DNA from 4 places in the Shinella sp. Sh6 genome. Region 3 is predicted to be linked to each of the others. Evidence: predicted binding sites of a transcription regulator. Region 3 holds the regulator's gene; each other region holds the start of a gene.
What was found. Region 3 encodes LexA, which represses DNA repair genes until DNA is damaged. Its sites were predicted from a motif close to TGTTCNNNNTGTGTTCNG; they were not measured.

Region 1: a site for LexA is predicted at 1,374-1,391, ahead of ACZ5TO_RS03050 (PA0069 family radical SAM protein). Genes of this name have one in related genera too.
Region 2: a site for LexA is predicted at 1,658-1,675, ahead of ACZ5TO_RS05880 (DNA polymerase IV). Genes of this name have one in related genera too.
Region 4: a site for LexA is predicted at 2,094-2,111, ahead of recA (recombinase RecA). Genes of this name have one in related genera too.

What each region holds. Positions count from the first base shown of each region.
Region 1 covers NZ_AP044005.1:650,270-653,685, reverse strand. Annotated here, with positions in the region: gene ACZ5TO_RS03065 (4-(cytidine 5'-diphospho)-2-C-methyl-D-erythritol kinase) at 1-80, shown strand, start outside; gene moaB (molybdenum cofactor biosynthesis protein B) at 67-615, shown strand; gene ACZ5TO_RS03055 (glycosyltransferase family protein) at 616-1,131, opposite strand; gene ACZ5TO_RS03050 (PA0069 family radical SAM protein) at 1,451-2,608, shown strand; gene ACZ5TO_RS03045 (ribonuclease HII) at 2,735-3,403, shown strand.
Region 2 covers NZ_AP044005.1:1,220,546-1,223,961, forward strand. Annotated here, with positions in the region: gene ACZ5TO_RS05875 (L,D-transpeptidase family protein) at 1-174, opposite strand, end outside; gene ACZ5TO_RS05880 (DNA polymerase IV) at 307-1,653, opposite strand; gene ACZ5TO_RS05885 (DUF3572 domain-containing protein) at 1,781-2,080, opposite strand; gene ACZ5TO_RS05890 (response regulator) at 2,222-2,593, shown strand; gene ACZ5TO_RS05895 (PleD family two-component system response regulator) at 2,609-3,416, shown strand, end outside.
Region 3 covers NZ_AP044005.1:1,571,060-1,574,475, forward strand. Annotated here, with positions in the region: gene ACZ5TO_RS07745 (ComEC/Rec2 family competence protein) at 1-1,445, shown strand, start outside; gene lexA (transcriptional repressor LexA) at 1,436-2,158, opposite strand; gene ACZ5TO_RS07755 (molybdopterin molybdotransferase MoeA) at 2,254-3,416, opposite strand, start outside.
Region 4 covers NZ_AP044005.1:1,756,917-1,760,332, reverse strand. Annotated here, with positions in the region: gene ACZ5TO_RS08675 (pseudouridine-5'-phosphate glycosidase) at 89-1,015, opposite strand; gene ACZ5TO_RS08670 (carbohydrate kinase family protein) at 1,062-2,009, opposite strand; gene recA (recombinase RecA) at 2,238-3,323, shown strand.

The DNA of each region.
Region 1 (3,416 bases), 920 kb from region 3:
CAGCCGCGCTTTCCCGGCGGCATCCGCACTGGTTCTTCGCCGCCACCACGACGCTTGGAGCATCCGATGGCGCGCATTGACGAGACGAGGCCCTTCATCCCGGTCGGCATCGCCGTGCTGACCGTCTCGGACACCCGCACGCCGGAGACGGACCGCTCCGGCGACACGCTCGTCGCCCGCGTCACCGAAGCCGGGCACCGCCTTGCCGCCCGCGCCATCGTGGCGGACGACGTCGCCGCCATCCGCGCGCAGGTGGAGGCCTGGACGCGGGAGGAGGCCATCGACGTGGTGATCACCACGGGAGGAACGGGCTTTACCGGCCGCGACGTGACGCCGGAGGCGCTGGAGCCGATCTTCGAAAAGCGCATGGACGGCTTTTCCGAGGTCTTCCACCGCATTTCCTACGACAAGATCGGCACGTCGACGATCCAGTCGCGCGCGACGGGTGGCGTGCTCAACGCCACCTTCGTCTTCGTGCTGCCCGGCTCGCCGGGCGCCTGCAAGGACGCCTGGGACGGCATCCTGAAGGCGCAGCTCGACTATCGCCACATGCCCTGCAATTTCGTGGAGATCATGCCGCGCCTCGACGAGCACCTGAAGCGCTCGGCCGGCTGATCAGCCGGCGCGCAGCGCCCGCGTCGCCCAGGCCGGCGCGATCTCGGCGGGCAGCATCCGCACCTTCGCCCCTGCCGCAAGTCCGGCAAGCCCCATGCCCGGCCGCGCCGCGTCGGCGGCCTGCCGCTTCGTAACGAGATATCCCTCTTCGAGCGGCAGCCTCTGCCCGAGCCGCTGCAGGAACGGCCGCTTGCGCGCGCCGCGGAACCGGGCCGGGCCAGGATGGGCGGCGACGTGATCGGCGATCGCCTCCACCCAGCCGGAAAGCGGCCGCGCGCCGGGCTCCAGCAGCAGCAGCCAGTCGCCGCGCGCCGAGCCCAGCACATCGGCAAGGTCCCACGTATCGAGGAAGCGGCAGCCGGCTGCGTCCGCCACCGTCGCCGAGCCGTCGCGCGAGCCGTGGTCGAGCACGATCACGTCGCGCACGAGGCCTTCCACGGCCCCGGCGACGAGCACCGACAGCGTCTGCGCCAGCTCCGCCTCGTTGTCCCGGCATTCCATGATGATCGTCAGCATGGCCTCTCTTACCGCATCGCAGCATGGTTTGTCATCGGCTCATCCATGAAGACCGCCCCTCATCCGCCTGCCGGCACCTTCTCCCCGCAAGCGGGGCGAAGGGGTATGTTGCGCCGGCTTCCTCAAACAGTATCTGCTCGTCAGGCACGTCCCCTCGCCCCGCTTGCGGGGAGAGGGTTAGGGTGAGGGGCAAAGCGGCATATACCGTTTTCCGCGCCTTCCACGAGAAGCCCCTCCAATTTTGTTCTTGCAATGTTCTCATTCCGGCGATAGGAATATAGTCATTGAATCGGGGCGGATGGCCCCGTCGGAGACAGCCATGAACGATCTTGTAAGCCTCAGGCAGGGCGCGCTTGCGCCCGGCCATGCGAAGGACGTTGCCGAAGCGTTGCTGGCCGAGACGGGCCTGCGCGTCGATACGGAGCGCCGGCGCGGCCGGGGAGCCGGGCTGAACTTCACCGGCCGGTTCGAGCCGCTGACGCGCGAGGGGTTCGACGACGGCTGGCAGACGCTGGAGGACCTGCCGCCCTTCCGCACGGAAGTGCAGGTGGAAAAGCCGCGCGCCATCATCACCCGCAACGAATCGCCCGACATTCCCTTCGACCGCTCGATCAATCCCTATCGCGGCTGCGAGCACGGCTGCATCTATTGCTTCGCCCGGCCGACCCATGCCTTCATGGGCCTGTCCGCCGGCCTCGATTTCGAGGCGAAGCTTTTTGCCAAGCCCGATGCGCCGAAACTCTTAGAGCGGGAGCTTTCCAGGCCCGGCTACAAGCCGCGCGTCATCGCCATCGGCACCAATACGGACCCCTACCAGCCGATCGAGAAGGAATGGCGGATCATGCGCCAGATCCTCGAGGTGCTGGACAAGGCGAACCATCCGGTCTCCATCGTCACCAAGTCGGCGCTCATCATGCGCGACATCGACATCCTCTCGCGCATGGCGGCGCGCGGGCTTGCCTGGGTCGGCCTTTCCGTCACCACGCTCGACCGCAAGCTCGCCCGCACCATGGAGCCGCGCGCCGCCACGCCGCCGCGCCGGCTGGAGGCGATCCGTGCGCTCTCGGAGGCGGGCATCCCGACCGCCATCATGATGGCGCCGATCATTCCCGGCCTCAACGACCACGAGATCGAGCGGGTACTGGATTCGGGCAAGGCGGCCGGGGTGCTGGAGGCGAGCTACGTGCTGCTCCGCCTGCCGCTGGAGGTGAGCCCCCTCTTCCGCGACTGGCTGCTGCGCAACTATCCCGACCGCTACCGCCATGTCATGTCGCTGGTGCGCTCCATGCGCGGCGGCAAGGATTACGACGCCGAGTTCGGCAAGCGCATGAAGGGCGCAGGCCCCTATGCCTGGCAGATCGCCCGCCGCTTCGAGATGGCCTCCAAGCGGCTGGAGCTGACGCGCACGCGCCGCAATCTCGCCGTCGACCAGTTCGTGCCGCCGTCGGGCAGCGGCGTGCAGCTCTCGCTGCTGTGAGCACGGCGCGCCATGAAATCGGCCGGGCGACGTCGCCCGGCCCCTATCTCCGGTCCGCTTCCCCGCGCTGACCGGCGTTCCTCCGGCATCCGCCTCCTGCCGGAGGACTTGCAGGGAATCGGATGGATGTGCGAGGTTCGCCGCATGTCCCGTCCCGCATCCTCCGATTCCCGCCTTCTTTTCGACCTGCCCGAAGGGCCGGATTTCTCCATGGAGCTTGCCGCCCGCAATCGTGGGATCTGGCCGGTCGCCGGCACGGACGAGGCGGGCCGCGGGCCGCTCGCCGGCCCCGTCGTCGCTGCCGCCGTGGTACTCGATCCGGAGAATATCCCGCCCGGCCTCAACGATTCCAAGCAGCTCAGCGCCGCGCGGCGCGAGGCGCTCTTTGCCCTCATCATGCAGAGCGCCTTCGTCTCCGTCGCCTCCAGCTCGTCGCGGCGGATCGACGTCATCGATATCCGCAAGGCGAGCCTCGACGCCATGCGCCGGGCCGTGGCGGGGCTGGAGGTCGCGCCGAAGCTGGTGCTCGCCGACGGGCGCGACGTGCCGCCGGGCCTTGCCTGCGAGGGCCGCGCCGTCGTCAAGGGCGATGCCCGCTCGCTCTCCGTCGCCGCCGCCTCCATCGTCGCCAAGGTGATGCGCGACCGCATGATGGCACGGGCCGACGCCACCTTCCCGGGCTACGGCTTTGCCGTCCACGCCGGCTACGCCACCGAGGTGCACCGGCGGGCGATCGAGGCGATCGGGCCCTGCCGCCTGCACCGCATGAGCTTTCGGCCGCTTCGGCAGGAGTGAGGTGCGGCGGCGG
Region 2 (3,416 bases), 350 kb from region 3:
GCCGGTGGAAACGCGGGAGGTCGCCACGACCACGCCGCCGTCATAGACCTTCAATTGCTGCTGATCCTTCGACACCACGATCTGGAGCGGACCTTCGAGCGTGCCGGCAAGCGCGGTGCCGCAACTCAGCATCAGGCCCACGATGCTTATGCCAGTGGCGAGGCGAAACTTCATGTTACCCATCCGTACGCAATACAAACCGGCCGAAAGCCTAGCGCATCTGGTTTAAGGAAGGCTTGATGCGGCCGTGGCGGCGGGCCGGTCTGTGCCATCCCGATGCAGTCAGGAACGCTGGTCCGCCGGGTTTTATTCGGCCGGTTCCTCGTCCCTGCCGCTGGATTTCAGGGTCAACTTTCCGTGAAAGCGCTCCGGGCCCGACTTGCCGAAGGTATAGCCGGTCTCCACGCTCGCCTTGCCGAACTTGTCGCGCAGCGTGTTCATGGCCGCCTCGGCGGCGGCCCGGCGCGCGGCGGCGGGATCGACGAGGTCCGGCGGATCGGCGCGGCCGGGGTCGGTGAGGTCGCTGACGCCGATGCCGATCAGGCGGTATTTCGTGCCGTCCGCCTCCTTGCGCAGGAGCTCCATGCCGGTGCGGAAGATCCTGTCGGCGAGCATCGTCGGGTCTTCCAGCTTGCGGTTGCGGGTGCGGCCCTTGAAGTCGGCGGTCTTCAGCTTGAGGACGACGGTGTGGCCGGCGATGCCGGACTTGCGCAGGCGCGTCGCCACCTTCTCGCTGAGGCGGCGCAGATGCGCAACGAGGTCGTCATAGCGCGAGATGTCGTCGAAGAAGGTGGTTTCCGCCGAAACGCTTTTTGCCGGATCGTTGGGGTGCACCTCGCGGTCGTCCTGCCCGCGCGAGAGATGGAAGAGCCGCTTGCCCATGATGCCGTAGCGGCGCATCAGGTCGGTTTCCTCCATGGTCTGGAGCTGGCCGACGGTGCGGATGCCGTCGCGCTCCAGCGTCTCGGCAAAGGCCTTGCCGACGCCCCAGATGAGGCGCACCGGCTTGTCGCGCAGGAAATCCAGCGCCTCGGCGGCGCCGATGACGGAAAAGCCGCGCGGCTTGTTGAGATCGGAGGCGACCTTGGCGAGGAACTTGCAATAGGAAAGGCCGATGGAGATGGTGATGCCGACTTCCCTCTCCACCCGCTGGGCGAAGCGCGCGAGCACGCGGGCAGGGGGATCGTGGTGCAGCCGCTCCGTGCCTTTCAATTCGAGGAAGGCTTCATCGATGGACAAAGGCTGCACGAGCGGCGTCAGGTCCTGCATCATGGTGCGGACCTGCCGGCCGACGGCGACATATTTCTCCATGTCCGGCTTGATGACCACGGCGTTCGGGCAGGCTTCCAGCGCCTTGAACATCGGCATGGCCGAGCGCACGCCGTGGATGCGGGCGATATAGCAGGCGGTGGAGACGACGCCGCGCTTTCCCCCGCCGATGATGACGGGCTTGTCGGCAAGCTCCGGATTGTCGCGCTTCTCGATCGCCGCATAGAAGGCGTCGCAGTCGATATGGGCGAGCGTCAGGTCGTTGAGTTCGTCGTGGTAGACGAGGCGCGGGCTGCCGCAGGCCCGGCAACGCCGCAGGCCGGCAGGCTGCCCGGCAAGGCAGTCGCGGCAAAAGCCCGGAAAGCGCGTGGCGGCAACGGTCATGACCTGGAACAAATATTGAACATCGCGACATTAGCGCCTAAATTCATGAGTCTCAATAGTCATGGAAGGCGCAGAGCATGGCGATGCACAGGCAGAAAGCCTGCCGGGATTCGCCCCGGGCGCGGGCTCAGAAATCGGCCCCGCCCGGCGGCCCGGCAAGGCGCGCATGGGCGGCGACGACCGCCTCGGGCGCAATGCCCGTCGCCGCGCTGAAGGAAAGCAGCGTCGGCTCGTGGCCCATCAGGAATTCGACAAGGCCGGCAAGGAAGCCCGGATCGTTCACCGCGCCCCGCACCTCCGCGGGCGTGACGCCGGTGAGCGAAAGGAAGCGGGAGAGCAGCTCCGGCTCGCCGGCAAGCCAGCCGAGGATGGAGACGGCGACAGCCTCCGCGTCTTCACCCGCGGTTGTATCTTTCTGGCTTTTCATCGTTTTTCCTCGGGAAATTTACCTTTTAATCAACCAAGTGACGCTAACGTGGCTGCGGTCGGGCTGGGTGATTTCGGCTTTGCCGCAACTTATCTATCTCCCGGACGGTTGCAAGGCCGGCGAGAGGAACAGGGACGCACGATGCCCAAACAGGTCATGATTGTCGAGGACAACGAGCTGAACATGAAGCTCTTCCGGGACCTCATCGAGGCATCCGGCTATGCGACCATCCAGACCCGGAACGGTATGGAAGCCCTTGATCTTGCGCGCAAATATCGCCCCGACCTGATCCTGATGGACATTCAGCTCCCCGAGGTCTCGGGCCTCGAGGTCACCAAGTGGCTGAAGGAGGACGACGAGCTCCACGTCATTCCCGTGATCGCCGTCACGGCCTTCGCGATGAAGGGCGACGAGGAGCGCATCCGCCAGGGCGGCTGCGAGGCCTATGTCTCCAAGCCCATTTCGGTGCCGAAGTTCATCGAGACCATCAAGACCTATCTCGGGGACGCGTAAGGCGGGGGCAGCAGAATGACGGCACGCATCCTCGTCGTCGACGACATTCCGGCCAATGTGAAGCTGCTCGAAGCGCGGCTGCTGGCGGAATATTTCGACGTGCTGACGGCCGAGAACGGCTACGATGCCCTCTCCATCTGCGAGCGCACGCAGGTCGACCTCATCCTGCTCGACATCATGATGCCGGGCATCGACGGTTTCGAGGTCTGCGAGCGGCTGAAGGCCAATCCGCGCACCGCCCATATCCCCGTCGTCATGGTGACGGCGCTCGACCAGCCGTCCGACCGCGTGCGGGGCCTCAAGGCCGGCGCGGACGATTTCCTCACCAAGCCGGTCAACGACCTCCAGCTCATGTCGCGGGTGAAAAGCCTCGTGCGGCTGAAGACGCTGACGGACGAGCTGCGCATGCGCGCGGCCACCGCCCGCGCCATCTCGCTGGAGGAGGGGCTGGATACCAATCTCGGCGACGAGCCGGGCGATATCCTCCTCGTCGACGGCCGCGGCTCCTCGCAGGAGCGCATCGCCCGCGCGCTGAAGCCGATCGCCGACGTCACCTGCATGTCCGATCCGCAGGCCGCGCTGTTCCAGGCGGCCGAGAGCAATTTCGAGCTCGTCATCGTCAACGCCAATTTCGAGGACTACGATCCGCTTCGCCTCTGCTCGCAGCTCCGCTCGCTGGAGCGCACGCGCTTCCTGCCGATCCTCCTCATCGCCGAGCAGGGCGACGACGACATCATCGTGCGCGCGCTCGACCTCGGCGTGACGGACTACCTGATGCGGCCCATCGACCCGAACGAGCTGATCGCCCGCAGCCTCACCCAGA
Region 3 (3,416 bases):
TGCTGATGGCGCTGATCCCCGGCTTTGCCGAGCGCTATCCCGCCAAGAAGTTCGCCGCCGCCGGCGCGCTCGTCATGGTCACGCTCTATATCCTCGTCTCGGGCGGGGCGATCTCGGCGGTGCGCTCATGGATCATGATCTGCGTCATGCTGGTGGCCGTGCTCTTCGGCCGGTCCGCCATCAGCCTGCGCAATGTCGCGCTCTCGGCGATCCTCATCCTCGCCGTCACGCCGTCTGCCGTCACCAATCCGGGCTTCCAGATGTCCTATGCCGCAACGCTCGGCCTCATCGCCGGCTATGCCGCCTGGCGCGAGCGGCCGGTGCGCAGGGAGAGCCGGGGAGGGCGGCTCCGGCTTCTCGGCGGGGCGGCCGGCCGCTTCCTCGGCGGCCTTCTTCTCTCATCGCTGATCGGCGGTTTTTCGACGCTCATCTATTCGGTCGGCCATTTCCACCGCATCCCGGCCTACGGGCTTGCCGGCAACATCCTTGCCATGCCGGTCATCAGCGCCATCGTCATGCCTTTCGGCCTTGCCGCCGTGCTGCTGATGCCCTTCGGGCTCGATGCCATCCCCTTCGCGATCATGGGCAAGGGCATCGAATGGATGATCGCGCTCTCGGCATGGGTGGCCGGCTGGAAGGGCGAGATCGTCACCGGCCGCATCCCGCTTGCCGCTTTCCTGCTGATCGCCCTCGGCGGCGGCCTCGTCTGCCTCCTGCGCACGCGGCTTCGCCATGCCGGAACGGCGCTCGCCCTCCTCGGCCTCGTCCTTGCCTTCCGGACCGATGGGCGGGCGCCTGAAGTGCTCGTATCGGAGGACGGCCGGCTCGTCGCCATATTGGGAAAGGAAAGCGTATCGACGAACCGCGCGCGGCCGCCGGATTTCATCTGGTCGCAATGGCGAAGGGCGCTGCGACTCGCCGATCCGCAAAAGCCAGCCCTGCGCAGGACCGCGGGCCTTGCCGTGGAGGACACCTCGAAGCCCGAGGTCACCGGCAAAAGGCCGCGCCGAAAGGCCGACCGCGAAAAGGCAGGAACGGCAATGGCGTCCGCCCTTGCCGCAGCAAGAAGCAGCAACGCCTTCGTCTGCGAGGCGAAAGCCTTCTGCGCCGCGGTCTCGCCCAGCGGCTGGCGGATCGTCGCGCTGGAGGACACGGCCTTCCTCGGCACGGCCTGCGATGCCGCAGACCTCGTCGTCGTGCCCTATGCCCTGAGGCTTGACGCCTGCCGCTCCGGCGCAAGGCTGGTGACGGCGCGGCATCTGCGCCGGAGCGGCGCATTGGAGATCGGGCCAGCGACCGGGCCGGAAGCATCAAGCCTTGCGCAGGCCCATGTCACGCAGGCGGTGGAAAGCGTCGACCGCCCCTGGTCGCGTCATCGCACCTACGATTGGCGCACCGGCCGCTTCGAGCCTCCGGCAAGCGGGCAGGCGGAGGATCAGTTGTAACGGCGGATGAGGCCGACGAGTTTGCCCTGGATCTTCACGCGGTCCGGGCCGAAAATGCGGGTCTCGTAGGCCGGGTTGGCGGCTTCGAGCGCGATGGAGGCGCCCTTGCGGCGGAAGCGCTTCAGCGTCGCTTCCTCGTCGTCGACAAGCGCCACGATGATCTCGCCCGGATTGGCGGTGCTGCCATTGCGGATGATGACCGTGTCGCCGTCGAGGATGCCGGCCTCGATCATCGAATCGCCGCGCACTTCCAGCGCATAATGGTCGCCGCTGCCGATCATCTCGGCGGGCACAGTGATGTCGTGCGTGTTGTTCTGGATGGCCGAGATCGGCACGCCGGCGGCAATGCGCCCCATGACGGGCACCGAAACGGATGTGGAAATCTCCGGCACGGCCGGCGTGCGCGCGGCGGGAGCGGCCGGCGCCTGCTGCTTGCCCCGGCTTCCCTCGATGACGGAGGGGGAGAAGCCGCGACGGGGCTGGAGGCTCGTCGAATAGGCCTCGGGCAGCTTGATGACCTCCAGCGCCCGCGCCCGGTTGGGAAGGCGGCGGATGAAGCCGCGCTCCTCGAGCGCCGTGATGAGGCGGTGGATGCCCGATTTCGACGCCAGGTCCAGCGCGTCCTTCATCTCGTCGAAGGATGGAGGAATGCCCGATTCCTTCATACGCTCATGGATGAACAGGAGGAGTTCCTGTTGTTTGCGCGTCAGCATGGCATCCCCGTTGAGAATCGTGAAACAAATCCAGAACAGACACTATCCGTTCCGCATGTGTTCCGCAAGGGCTTCCTGAACAATAATATGACTGTTCAGGCCTCGGGATCGCGCAGGAGCAGGACGTCGCAGGGGCTGCCGGCGGGCACGGCAGGCGCGCCCGGCGGGCGCACGAGCAGGCCTTCCGCCGCGGCGAAGATCTTCATCATTGACGAATCCTGCCTGTCGAACGGCGTGACGGAGAGCGCGCCGGAGGCAGTGCGCTCGACACGCGCGCGGACATAATCCTGCCGGTGGTCGTTTTCTCCGAGCGGAACGGCGGTGACGGCGGGGCACAGGCGGCTGCGGGCGGGAAGATGCGCCAGACGCCGCACGAGCGGCTCGAGGAAGAGCAGCGAGCAGACGAGGCTGGACACGGGATTGCCCGGCAGGCCGACGACGCGGATATCGCCGAGCCGGCCGACCATCAGCGGCTTTCCGGGGCGCATGGCAATGCGCCAGAAGTCGAGTTCCATGCCGGCTTCGCCAAGCACGGGCCGAACGAGGTCGAAATCGCCGACCGAAGCGCCGCCGAGCGTCACCAGCACGTCGATGTCGCGCGAAAGCGCCTCGCGCACCGCGGCGAGGATGGCCTCCCTGTCGTCGGCGACGATGCCGAGGTCGATCACCTCCGCGCCCGCCTCGCGCGCAAGGGCCGCGACGCCGTAGGTGTTGGAGGCGACGATCTGGCTTTCGCCGGGCGGCGTGCCGGGGCGCACGAGCTCGTCGCCGGTCGCCAGCAGCGCGACGCGGGGGCGGGCATAGACCGTCAGGTCCGGATGGTTCATCGCCGCGGCGACCGTCAGGCGGCCGGCATCGAGGACGTCGCCGGCCTTCAGCACGATCTCGCCTTCGGAGAAATCCTGCCCGCGCGGGCGGATGTGGCGGCCTTTCGGCGTCAGGAAGGTCGTGCGGATGCGGCCGTCCTCCAGCACTTCGGCATCCTCCTGGAGAAGGACGGTATCGGCGAAGGCGGGCAGCGGCGCGCCGGTGAAGATGCGCACGGCCTCGCCCGGGCCGGCCGTTCCCGCGAAGGCGTGTCCGGCGGAAGAGGTGCCCGCGACCTTGAGCACCGAGCCGAGCTCGGCGATATCGGCATGGCGGACGGCATAGCCGTCCATCGCGGAATTGTCGAAGGGCGGCTGGGTGAGGCGGGCTGCCACGTCGCGGGCGAGCACGCGGCCGGCGGCCTCGTGCAGCGCGACCGTCTCCGTCCGCT
Region 4 (3,416 bases), 190 kb from region 3:
AGGGTGGTGCTGCACGGTGGCGGGGCGACAGGAAAGAGACGGCGAAGCACGAGAAAAGCGGTCGGCGTGAACCGGCCGCCCGCGAATATCAATCCACCAGTGCCACGGCGATTTCCGCCGCAAGCCGCGCGTTGTTCTCCACCAGTGCGATGTTCGTCTTGAGGCTGCGCCCGTCCGTCAGGTGGAAGAGGTTGTCGAGCAGGTAGGGGGTGACGGCCTTGCCGGCGATCTCGTCGCGCTCGGCGTTGTCGATCGCGCGGGCGATGTAGATCTCCATTTCCTCGCGCGGGATCTCGTCGGCCTCCGGCACGGGATTGGCGATCAGCATGCCGCCTGTAATGCCGAGCGCTTCGCGCACCGCCTGGAAATTGGCGATGGCGGCCGGGCTGTTGAGCATCAGCGGGCTCTTGAGCCCCGAATCGCGCGACCAGAAGGCCGGGAAGACCGGGCTGTCATAGGTGACGACCGGCACGCCGCGGGTCTCCAGCACTTCCAGCGTCTTCGGAATGTCGAGGATCGCCTTGGCGCCGGCGCAGACGACGATGACACCGGTGCGCGCCAGCTCCTCGAGGTCGGCCGAGATGTCGAAGGTCTCTTCCGCGCCGCGATGTACGCCGCCGATGCCGCCGGTGGCGAAGACCTTGATGCCGGCAAGCGCCGCGCCGATCATCGTCGCCGCGACCGTGGTGGCGCCCGTGCGGCGCTCGGCGATGGCGAAGGCGAGGTCGGCGCGCGAGACCTTCATGGCGCCCTCGCTCTGCGAGAGCGCTTCGAGCTGCGCATCCTCAAGGCCGATATGCAGCACGCCGTCGATCACCACGATGGTGGCCGGCACGGCGCCTTCCTCGCGGATGATGCGCTCGACGCTGCGCGCCATGTCGAGATTGCCGGGATAGGGCATGCCGTGGGTGATGATGGTCGATTCGAGGGCGACGATCGGCGCGCCGCGCGCCTTTGCGGCGGCGACTTCGGCGGAATATTGCAGCGGCAGGCTGGGGGTGAGGGGGCTGGTCATGACGTGTCCTTACGCGATCCTGGGAGGAATCCTGGGCAAAAAAGTCTCATGACAGGATTTCGGCCTTCGGCACAAGAAAAAGTGCGTCGGCAAGCGCCTCTTCCGACATTTCCTCGGCGACGGCGAGGGGCGAGCGCACGGTGATGGCCGCCGCCGCCACGCCATGGCGCAGCGCCTCGCCGATCCCCGCGCCGCGGGCCCAGGCGCTGAGGAAACCGGAGGCGAGCGAATCGCCCGCCCCGGTGACGTCGCCGAGCGCGGGGATATCCGGCGGCACGACGAGGGCGGCGCCCGTCTCGTCGAAGGCGACGACGCCCCGGCCGCCGCGTGTCACCACGCCTGCGGAAAGTCCCGCTTCGCGCAGCGCCTTCGGCCAGTCGGCCGGGTCCTCCGGCGAAGCGCCTGTCAGCGTGCGGGCCTCCGCCTCGTTCATGAAGAGGAAGGCGAGGGCGGAAAGGTTTTCCCTGAACCGCACGACCTTCGCCGGCGAGATGGCGATGCCGGCGAGCGGCAGCCGCAAGGACGTCGCAGCCCGGGCGATCGCGGCAAGCGTTTCGGCCGGCAGGTTGGCGTCGGTGAGGATGACATCGGCCTCCGCCATCGCCTCGCGCATCGCCCGCTGCTGCAGGCGGCGCGGCGAGAACAGCCGGTAGAGCTCCATGTCGGCGAGCGCGATGACGAGGTTGCCGTCCCGCTCGATGATCGCGGTATAGCTCGGCGTTGCGCGGTCGAGGAAGACGAAGGGCGTGTCCTCGACGCCCGCCGCTTCCGCCGCCGCCGTCACGATATCGCCGTCCGCATCCCCGCCGCGCGGCGAGACGAGCCGCACGCGGTGGCCGAGCCGGGCGAGGTTGCGCGCCGCGTTGAACGCGCCGCCGCCCGCCTCCACGAACCACGTTCCCGGATTGCTCGCCCCCGGCGCCGTCTCGCCGGCGATGCGCCCGCGCCTGTCCACATGGGCGCCGCCCAGCACCAGTATCCTGCTACCCGTCATCGTCATCCTCTATGCGCCGATTCGGCCCCGAACGCCCGCCGCGGCAGGGGTTCCGGACCTGTTCGCCCGCCTGTTTCATCCACCGGAAACGAAAATAGAACACGCACTCGATTCACAAATCCATTCAAATGGATGATGGTACCTTGCAAAACGAGAACAAAATGTGTACATAGCTTTCATCGGCGGCTTCGTTGCCTGTCTTGCTTCAATAACCTAAAGGTGGACCAAATGGCACAGAACACTTTGCGGCTCGTAGAGGATAAAACAGTGGATAAAAGCAAGGCACTCGAAGCGGCTCTCTCCCAGATCGAGCGCTCGTTCGGCAAGGGCTCCATCATGAAGCTCGGCGGCAAGGACAGCGTGATCGAGGTCGAGACGGTCTCGACGGGTTCGCTCAGCCTCGACGTCGCGCTCGGCATCGGCGGCCTGCCGAAGGGCCGCATCATCGAGATCTACGGGCCGGAAAGCTCGGGCAAGACGACGCTGGCGCTGCAGACCATCGCCGAATCCCAGAAGAAGGGCGGCATCTGCGCCTTCGTCGATGCCGAACACGCGCTCGATCCGGTCTATGCCCGCAAGCTCGGCGTCGACCTTGAAAACCTGCTGATCTCGCAGCCGGACACCGGCGAGCAGGCGCTCGAGATCACCGATACGCTGGTGCGCTCCGGCGCCATCGACGTGCTGGTCGTCGACTCGGTCGCAGCGCTTACGCCGCGCGCCGAAATCGAGGGCGAGATGGGCGAGAGCCTGCCCGGCCTCCAGGCCCGCCTGATGAGCCAGGCGCTGCGCAAGCTGACGGCGTCCATCTCCAAGTCCAACACGATGGTCATCTTCATCAACCAGATCCGCATGAAGATCGGCGTCGTCTACGGTTCGCCGGAGGTGACGACCGGCGGCAACGCGCTGAAGTTCTACGCCTCCGTCCGCCTCGACATCCGCCGCATCGGCGCCGTCAAGGAGCGCGACGAGGTGATCGGCAACCAGACCCGCGTCAAGGTCGTCAAGAACAAGATGGCCCCGCCCTTCAAGCAGGTCGAGTTCGATATCATGTACGGAGAGGGCGTGTCCAAGACGGGCGAGCTCATCGACCTCGGCGTCAAGGCCGGCATCGTCGAGAAATCGGGCGCCTGGTTCTCCTACAACAGCCAGCGCCTCGGCCAGGGCCGCGAGAACGCCAAGACGTTCCTGCGCGACAACCCGGATCTCGCCCGCGAGATCGAGACGGCGCTGCGCCAGAATGCCGGCCTCATCGCCGACCGCTTCCTGGAAAACGGCGGGCCGGATCCGAACGACGGCAGCGACGGCGAAGTGTAATCGCCGCGCAACGGTGGTGAAAAACTCGAAAGACCGGCCTCTTCTTCGCGAAAGGCCGGTTTTTTGGTGTCTGGACAGGTGCCGAGGCGGGCG